Regions from separate parts of the Agromyces protaetiae genome, predicted to be linked through region 2. Evidence: predicted binding sites of a transcription regulator. Region 2 holds the regulator's gene; the other holds the start of a gene.
The links. Region 2 encodes LexA, which represses DNA repair genes until DNA is damaged. Its sites were predicted from a motif close to TCGAACANNTGTTCGA; they were not measured.
Positions count from the first base shown of each region.

Region 1: a site for LexA is predicted at 2,696-2,711, ahead of ET445_RS15990 (LysM peptidoglycan-binding domain-containing protein). Genes of this name have one in related genera too.

Region 1 covers NZ_CP035491.1:3,432,258-3,436,666, reverse strand. The annotation lists gene ET445_RS16000 (APC family permease) at 1-537, shown strand, start outside; gene ET445_RS15995 (LLM class flavin-dependent oxidoreductase) at 623-1,798, shown strand; gene ET445_RS15990 (LysM peptidoglycan-binding domain-containing protein) at 1,885-2,643, opposite strand; gene ET445_RS15985 (DUF1345 domain-containing protein) at 2,759-3,493, opposite strand; gene ET445_RS15980 (nucleoside deaminase) at 3,606-4,142, shown strand; gene ET445_RS15975 (acetyl/propionyl/methylcrotonyl-CoA carboxylase subunit alpha) at 4,203-4,409, opposite strand, start outside.
Region 2 covers NZ_CP035491.1:3,050,460-3,054,868, forward strand. The annotation lists gene hisB (imidazoleglycerol-phosphate dehydratase HisB) at 1-394, opposite strand, end outside; partial or broken gene ET445_RS14210 (histidinol-phosphate transaminase) at 417-1,496, opposite strand; gene ET445_RS14215 (LysM peptidoglycan-binding domain-containing protein) at 1,555-1,944, opposite strand; gene lexA (transcriptional repressor LexA) at 2,233-2,922, shown strand; gene ET445_RS14225 (alpha/beta fold hydrolase) at 3,029-3,805, opposite strand; gene metE (5-methyltetrahydropteroyltriglutamate--homocysteine S-methyltransferase) at 3,979-4,409, opposite strand, start outside.

The DNA of each region.
Region 1 (4,409 bases), 380 kb from region 2:
GCCCTCGCGGGCCTCACGACCGTCATCATGGTGATCCTCCTCGGGCTCTCGCGCATCGTGTTCGCGCTGAGCCGCGACGGCCTCCTGCCGCGCTGGCTGTCGAAGACGACGGCACGCACGAAGACGCCCGCGCGCGTGCAGATCATCGGCGGCACGGTCGTCGCATTCGTCGCGGCGTTCACCGACGTCGGCCTCCTCGAAGAGATGATCAACATCGGCACGCTCTCGGCGTTCGTGCTCGTCTCGATCGGCGTCGTCGTGCTGCGCCGCACTCGCCCCGATCTGAAGCGCGGGTTCCGGGTGCCGTGGTCGCCGTTCCTGCCGATCCTGTCGGCGGCGCTGTGCGTGTGGCTCATGCTCAACCTCACGACGCTCACGTGGGTGCGGTTCGTCGTGTGGCTCGCGATCGGACTCGTCATCTACTTCTCCTACGGGCGCCGCAAGTCTCGGCTCGGCGGCGGCATCAGCGAGATCGAGCTTCCGACGGCGCAGGGGCAGGAGGCCGACTTCCTGCCCGAGGTGCCTGACAACCGATAGCGGGAGCGTCAGGCGGATGCCTCGGGGCGCGTCACGTGCGGCAACATCCCGCTGCGCGGGGCGGCCCCGCGCATAGGCTCGCGACGTGTCCGCGTCCGAAGCATCCGAAGCCGCCGAAGCCGTCCGAACGGCGGCACCCGAGGGGATCATCCTCGACTGGTTCATCCCGCTCACGGGCGACTCGCGCACCGATGTGAGCCAGGGCTCGGCGATCACGTATACGGGTGAGTCGACGGCGACCCCGCGCCGCAGCGCCGACATCGGCTACCTCTCGCAGATCGCGCGCGCGGTCGACCACCTGGGCTACCACGCCGTGCTCATCCCGACGGGCGGTCACAACGAAGAGAGCTGGGTGTCGGCGACGGCGCTCAGCCAGCACACGCGCGACCTCGACTACCTCGTGGCGTTCCGCCCGGGGCTCGTGTCGCCGACGCTGCAGGCGCAGATCGCGGCGAGCTTCCAGCGGGTGAGCGGCGACCGGCTGCGGGTCAACGTCGTCGTCGGCGGCGACGACGCCGAACAGCGCGCCTTCGGCGACGGCGTCGGCAAGAGCGCCCGCTACCGCCGGGCGGCAGAGTATCTCGCGCTCGTCCGCAGACTCTGGAGCGGCGAGCCCGTCGACCACGACGGCGAGTTCTACCGTGTCGAGGGCGCGCAGCTGCAGCGCCTCGACACCGTGCCCGAGATCTACCTCGGCGGCTCGAGCGACGAGGCGATCGAGGTCGCCGCCGAGCACGCCGACGTCTACCTCACGTGGGGCGAGCCGCCCGTGCAGGCGGGCGAGAAGATCGCGCGCGTGCGCGCCCGAGCGTCGGAGTTCGGGCGATCGCTCCGATACGGCATCCGCCTGCACGTCATCGCGCGCCCGACGTCCGAAGAGGCGTGGCGGGTGGCCGACGCGCTCGTCGCGGGCCTCGACCGCGACGTCGTCGCCAAGGCGCGCGCGTCGTTCCTCGCGTCGGCGTCGGTCGGTCAGCGTCGCCAGGCCGAGCTCGTGTCGGGCGGCCTCACGCGCGACGAGCTCGAGATCGTCCCGGGCCTCTGGGCAGGCGTCGGACTCGTGCGCGGGGGAGCGGGCACCGCCCTCGTCGGCAGCTTCGACGAGGTCGCCGCCCTCATCCGCGACTACCGCGCCCAGGGGTTCACCGAGTTCGTGCTGTCGGGCTACCCGCACCTCGAAGAGGCGTACTGGTTCGCCGAGGGCGTCGCACCGCTCCTCGAGCTCGCGCCGCGAGGCATCCGCCGCTCTGCCGCCGCGTAGCGGCGTCCGGAGGGTCGACTGACGAAACATCCCGATCGGATCCACCGGCTCGTCGGCGCCTCGCAGCAGCCGTCAGAGGACCGCGATCAGCGCTGGGCCGCGTTCATCGAGATCGTCTCGCCGGCGCGCAGTGTCGGCCCGAGCTCGGGGTTCAGGTACCGGACGTCGTCGGCGGTCATCCCGAATCGGGCGGCGACCTCCACGAGGAGATCGTCGGGGGCCACGACATAACGGACGACCTCGGCGTCCTCGATGACGGTGTCTCCTCGTGCGCCGCCAGTCACCCCTGAGTCCACTGCGCGCAGGCCCGAGCGAAGCGGCTGATACGACCACGTGAGCACCGCCTTCGCCGCGGGTGCGGCCGTGCACTCGTCGAGACCGTCAGGCGAGTCGAAGTCTCGGATGATGAGTTCGCGGATCAGGCTCGGGTCGCCGCGGAATGCGTTGAGAGGAACGATTCCCTCGTACACCTCGGGCACCACGTCTGCCCGCTCGTACCCCAAACCCCAGGCGATCTGGCGGCTGTCGCATCCGGGGTCGGGGAAGGATGCGTACGGAAGCGCGGTGATCCCGGAATAGTGAGGGAAATCGATCGCGAAGTCCTCGACCTCGACCGTCAGCATGCCGTCGCCGCGGTTCAACAATTCCACGCTGCCGTGCGCCCCGCCTTCGAACTCGCCGGTCGCGAGCACCCCCGGCGGGAGATCGGGCCACGACGGTCGAACGGACGCCGTCGGTTCGGCCGTCTGCCGGCCGTCGGTCGCGTCGTCGGGCGTCGAGCCGGTGCAGCCTGCGAGGCCGAAGGCCAGAGCCAGGGCTGCGTTCAGGGCTGCGGCACGAGACATGGACCGAGTCTGGCAGAACGGGGGCGACGACACGATGCACGCCCGCGGTTCGTCGCACGGGTCTTCGCCGGCGCCCAGGTGCTCTCGATGCACCCGGCCGCACCGAGACATCCGCTCAGTTCGAGGTGAACAGGATCGCGAGCAGCAGCGCGATGATGAACGTGCTGAACGCGAATGCGATGAGCGTCTGCCCTGTGACCATGCGGCGCGCGCGGGTGGTCACGATCGACACGTCCGACGACGAGAACGTCGTCGCGATCTGGCCCGACAGGTAGAAGTAGTCCATGAACACGGGCGTCGACGCGTCGCCCGGGAACTGGATGCTCGAGACCGCGGCGTCGAGCCGCGCGTAGTGCACGGCGTACGCGTAGACGGTCACGGTCCAGGCGGACACGACGACGCCGAGGGCGAGCGCGTTCGCGAGCGGGCTGTCGAGGAGGCCCGGCGCGATCACGAGGAGCCCGACGGCGAGGATCGCGAAGATCGCCCACTGCGCGTTCGTCGTCGGACCTGCGCCGGCGGCGTCGGCGAGCGTTCGCTCCCGGTGGCGGGCGGTCGTCGTGTCGACGATCCACGCGCGGAAGGTCGCGGCGTCGCGTTTCGTGAACGTTCGGTGTGTGAGCACCGAGTACGAGACCGAGTAGCCGATCCAGAAGACGAACGACGTCACGATGACCGAGTCGGGCGTCACCCTGAACTGCACGAACACGTGGTAGACGGCGGCGGCGGCGATCGTGACGGCCGCCGCGACGACCAGCGCGGCCCGGTTGCGCGCCGAGTCGAACGCGAGGCGCGGCGGATCGCTCGCGGCCGTGGCGGCGGATGCGTCGGGGCCGGCCCCGTCGGTCACGTCGTGCGCTCCATGCTGACAGTGTGGCGATCGCAGACAACGGCGGTCAATGGATGCGCCGTGGCAGATCCTGCACGGCGGGGACGGTGTCGCCGAGGTAGTGTCGCGAAGCATGGAGCACCCGCCGGCCGCGACGCCCGACCGCGAGGGCCACGACCTCGACCGCGCGCTCGACGACCGCGACCGGAGGCACCTCAGGCGATGCCTCGAGCTTGCGCGCGAAGCGCTCGATGCGGGCGACGAGCCGTTCGGCTCGCTCCTCGTCGATGCCGCCGGCGTCGTGCGGTTCGAGGACCGCAACCGCGAGGGCGCCGGCGACGCGACCGCGCACCCCGAGCTCGCGATCGCGCAATGGGCCGTCGCGAACCTCTCGCCCGACGAACGGCGCGCGAGCATCGTGTACACCTCGGGCGAGCACTGCCCGATGTGCAGCGCCGCGCACGCGTGGGTCGGGCTCGGACGCATCGTCTACGCGGCGAGCACCGAGCAGTTCACGCAGTGGCGGCGCGAGGAAGGACTCGCCCCGGGGCCGGTCGCGCCGCTCCCGGTCGCCGTCGTCGCACCCGGTGTCCCCGTCGCAGGGCCCGATCCCGAGCTCTCGGCCGAGGTCCGCGAGCTCTACCGGACGCTCCTGCGCTCCAGGCGCTGACGAAGGCGGATGCCCCGGCCGCACGCGTGCGGCCGGGGCATCCGGAATCTCAGGCGACGCCTACGCGTCGGCGATCGAGAGCAGCAGGTGGCCGCTCGAGACCGTCGTGCCGGGTTCGGCGTTGACGGAGCCGACGACGCCGTCTTTGTGGGCGGTGATGGGCTGCTCCATCTTCATGGCCTCGAGGACGAGCACGAGGTCGCCCTTGACGACGCGGTCGCCCTCGGCGACGGCGACCTTGACGATCGTGGCCTGCATCGGCGCCTT
Region 2 (4,409 bases):
GGTGGTACTCGAAGCCCGCGGGCTCGCCCGTGTGCACGAGGAACGGACGCCCCGAGATGTCGACGACGGCCTGCGCGAGCGCCTCGTCGAGCGGGACGAGCGCATCGCCGTACCGCGAGATGCCGCGCTTGTCGCCGAGCGCCTGCTTGATCGCCGTGCCGAGCGAGATGCCGATGTCTTCGACCGTGTGGTGCACGTCGATGTGGATGTCGCCCTTGGCGCGCACCGTGAGGTCGGTGAGCGAGTGCTTCGCGAACGCCGTCAACAGGTGGTCGTAGAAGGGCACGCCCGTCTCGATGTCGCTCGTGCCCGTGCCGTCGAGGTCGATCGACAGGTCGATGCTCGACTCGCTCGTCTCGCGCTGAACGCGGGCGGTGCGGTGTGCGGTCGTCATGCGTCGATCCTATTGTCGGGGCGGATGCCGGCGCGTAGGCGGCGATCGCTTCGAGGAACGCCGTCGTCTCGGTCTCGGTGCCCGCCGTGACGCGCAGCGCACCCGCGAGCCCGATCTCGCGGATCAGGATGCCCCGCTCGAGGAGCGCCTCGAACACGGCGTGCGGGTCGTCGACGCCGTCGAAAAGGACGAAGTTCGCGCCGCTGCGGTACGGGTGGAACCCGAGGCGGCCGAGCTCGTCGAAGATGCGCTCCCGCTGGCCGCGGATCGCGTCGACGGTCGCGAGCATCTCGTCGGAGTGAGCGAGCGCGCCGAGTGCCGCCGCCTGCGTGAGTGCCGACAGGTGGTACGGCAGTCGGACGAGACGGAGCGCGTCGATCGCGGCAGGGTCGCCTGCGAGGTAGCCGACGCGGGCGCCCGCGAACGCGAACGCCTTGCTCATCGTCCGGGAGACGAGCAGCCGCGGCCGACCTGGCAGGAGGGTGAGCGCGCTCGGCGTGCCGGGGTCGGCGAACTCGAAGTACGCCTCGTCGACCACGACGACGCCGCGCGCCGCCCCGACGACCGCGCGAATCGTGTCGAGCGAGAGCGGGGTGCCCGTCGGGTTGTTGGGCGCGCACAGGAAGACGAGGTCGGGGTCGTGCGCCTCGATCGCGGCGACGGCCGTCTCGGGGCTCAGTTCGAACTCGGCGTCGCGTGGCGCGGCGATCCACTCGGTGCCGGTGCCCGCCGCGAGCAGGCTGTACATCGAGTAGGTGGGCGCGAAGCCGAGCACCGTGCGGCCGGGGCCGCCGTAGGCCTGCAGGACGTGCTGGAGCACTTCGTTGGAGCCGTTCGCGGCCCAGATCTGAGACGGGTCGAGGTCGTGCCCGAGGTACGCGGCGAGCGCCGTGCGGAGTTCGGTGAACTCGCGATCGGGGTACCGATTCAGGCCGATGATCGCAGCGGCGACGCGGGCGACGATGTCGTGGGCGACGCTCTCGGGGATGGGATGCGTGTTCTCGTTGACGTTGAGGGCCACGGGCACCGACTTCTGCGGGGCGCCGTAGGGCGTCTTGCCGCGGAGGTCGTCACGGATCGGAAGGTCGTCGAGAGTCGTCACCTGATCAATGGTATCGGCGGCAGGCTGGGCGTCAGACGGAGATCACGCCGCCGACCCGTCAGGGTGCGACCGGGATCGAGAGCTGCTGGCCGGGTTGGACGACGGCGTCGTCGAGGCCGTTGAGACGGACGATCTGCGCGATGGTCTCGCGAGGGTCTTCAGTCGGGGCGATGCGCTCAGCGAGCTCCCACAGGGTATCTCCTGCGCCGACCGTCACGACCTCGAAGGCCGTCGTGCCGACGCCTGCCGTCGCCGAGCCGGCCGCAGCGGCACCCGACCCGAGGACCGCGACCATCGCCCAGATGACGAGCGGGAGCGCCGCGAGCGACGTGAAGACGATTCGGCCACGCCGAGTGAGCCGAAGACGTGTGCGTGGCACCGACGCTACGACCGGAAGCGTGCGCGGCGCCAAACCCGCGAATCCGTCGAATGCGATCGCCTCGCCCATGGTTCCTCCTTCACGCGGACCCGCATCTGAACTGGTGGTCGAGCCGCCTCCGGCGCTCGGCCGGGAGCACCGGAGGCGAATCTCTGTTCCGAATGTATCTTCGAATGTCGAAGTCCGCAAGACCCTCACCCCATCTCAGAATCCCCGGAGAACCGGCGACACGCTCGAACAGATGTTTGTCGCGCACCGACTCGCCGGATACAGTTTCGAATGTCCGAAAACAGTCGACCATCGACCACCGACATCCGGCCCGTGCACCGAGAACGCGGCCGCAACGAGGGGCCAACCGTGAGCACCGACACGCAACGCACACCGCCCGCCGAGCCGAGCCGCCGGCGCAAGAGCCTGAGCGCGAAGCAGACGGCGATCCTCGAGGTCGTCCAGCGCTCGGTCGCAAGCCGCGGCTACCCGCCGAGCATGCGCGAGATCGGCGACGCCGTCGGGCTTTCGTCCCTGTCGAGCGTGACCCACCAGCTCAACCAGCTCGAGCTCGCGGGCTATCTCCGCCGCGACCCCAACCGGCCCCGCGCACTCGAGGTGCTCATCGAGCTTCCGGGCATCGAATCGCGGAGCGGGTCGTCTGGCGAGTCCGCCCCGGTCGGCGACGCCGCCATGGTGCCGCTCGTCGGCCGCATCGCCGCGGGCGTGCCGATCACGGCCGAGCAGCAGATCGACGAGGTCTTCCCCCTCCCCCGCCAGCTCGTCGGCAAGGGCGAGCTCTTCATGCTCAAGGTCGTCGGCGATTCGATGATCGACGCTGCGATCTGCGACGGCGACTGGGTCGTCGTGCGTGCGCAGAAGACGGCCGAGAACGGCGAGATCGTCGCGGCCATGCTCGACGGCGAGGCGACGGTCAAGGTCTTCCGCCAGCGAGACGGCCACACGTGGCTGCTGCCCCGCAACTCGGCGTTCGAGCCGATCCTCGGCGACGCGGCCGAGGTCCTCGGCAAGATCGTCGCGGTGCTCCGGGCGGTCTGACGCCGGTCGAGACCCCAGCACCTCCACGCGCGGCGCGCGCTCGAGACATCCGGGCGGCTCGAGACATCCGGATGCCCCTCACCGCGCGTCGTTCGAGCGCGCGTGCCTACCTTGCCGCGTCGCGCGCGACCGCCGCGACCGGAGCGGCCGCCGCCGGGAGCGCGGGCAGCCCCGCGAGCCACTCGGTGACGGTCGCCATGAACCCGTGGTGGTCGTCGCGGAAGACGGTGTGCCCGGTGCCCGCGACGGTCGAGACCGACATACCCTGCGTGCGGAGCTTCGCCGCGACCTTCTCGGTGATGAGGAGGCTCTTCTCGGCGAGGATGACGAGACTCGGCGCGACGAGACGTGCCGGCGGCATGAGCGGGCGCGAGTCGGCGAAGCCGAGGATCGTGCGCTTGTCCCAGTCGCGGAGGGTCGCGAGTTCGATCTCGACGTCCTCGGGGTTCCACTTGGGGTTCATCTTGACGAGCGCGTAGCGGCGCGGGCGGGGTGCGATGGCGAACGCCACCTTGAAGACCGCGCCACGGATGCCCCGCGGGAACGAGAACGCGGGGTCGACGTAGATCGCGGCGCGCGGCGCGAGCCGGTCGCCCACGAGGCTCGCGACGAGCCCGCCGAGCGAGTGGCCCATGACGACGTCGGGCGGCCCGTCGAGGAGGGGTGCGAGCGTCTCGACGACGTCGTCCGCCCAGGCTGCGGGCGAGTACCGCTTCGCGCGCGGGCTGCGCCCGTGGCCCGCGAGATCGACCGCGAGCACGCGGAAGCCGTGGGTCTCGAGTTCGGCGGTGACGCGGTGCCACGCGCGCGAGTCCGACATGATGCCGTGGATGAGGATCGCGGTCCGGGGACCGCTGCCGGATTCGGTGACGGCGAGCTGCATGCCGACGAAGGTAGCCGCGGAGGCTGTGCGGTTGCCGCGAACGCGCCGCGAGTCGCCCACGACGACCGCCGACGGGCCCGAGAAGAGGACGACCGGCTCGCCGGGGCGACGGGGTGACGCACGATCGGCGCGGCACCCCGCCGCGTCGCCTGCGGAGGAGAGGCGAGCCCGGGTCAGGCAGTGACGGAGATCTCCGCACGCACCGCCTTGGTCGCCTCGATGATGTGCTCGAGCGAGGCGACGGTCTCTTCGTAGCCGCGGGTCTTGAGCCCGCAGTCGGGGTTCACCCACAGTCTTTGCGCCGGAATCGCGCCGACCGCGCGCTCGAGGAGCGAACGCACCTCGTCGACGCTCGGCACGCGCGGCGAGTGGATGTCGTAGACGCCCGGGCCGATGCCGTGGTCGAAGCCGCTCCGCTGCACGTCGTCGACGACCTCCATGCGGCTTCGGGCGGCCTCGATCGAGGTGACGTCGGCGTCGAGGTCGCGGATCGCGTCGATGACGACGCCGAACTCCGAGTAGCAGAGGTGCGTGTGCACCTGCGTCGCAGGCGCCGCACCACCGGTCGCGAGGCGGAACGAGCCGACCGACCAGTCGAGGTAGG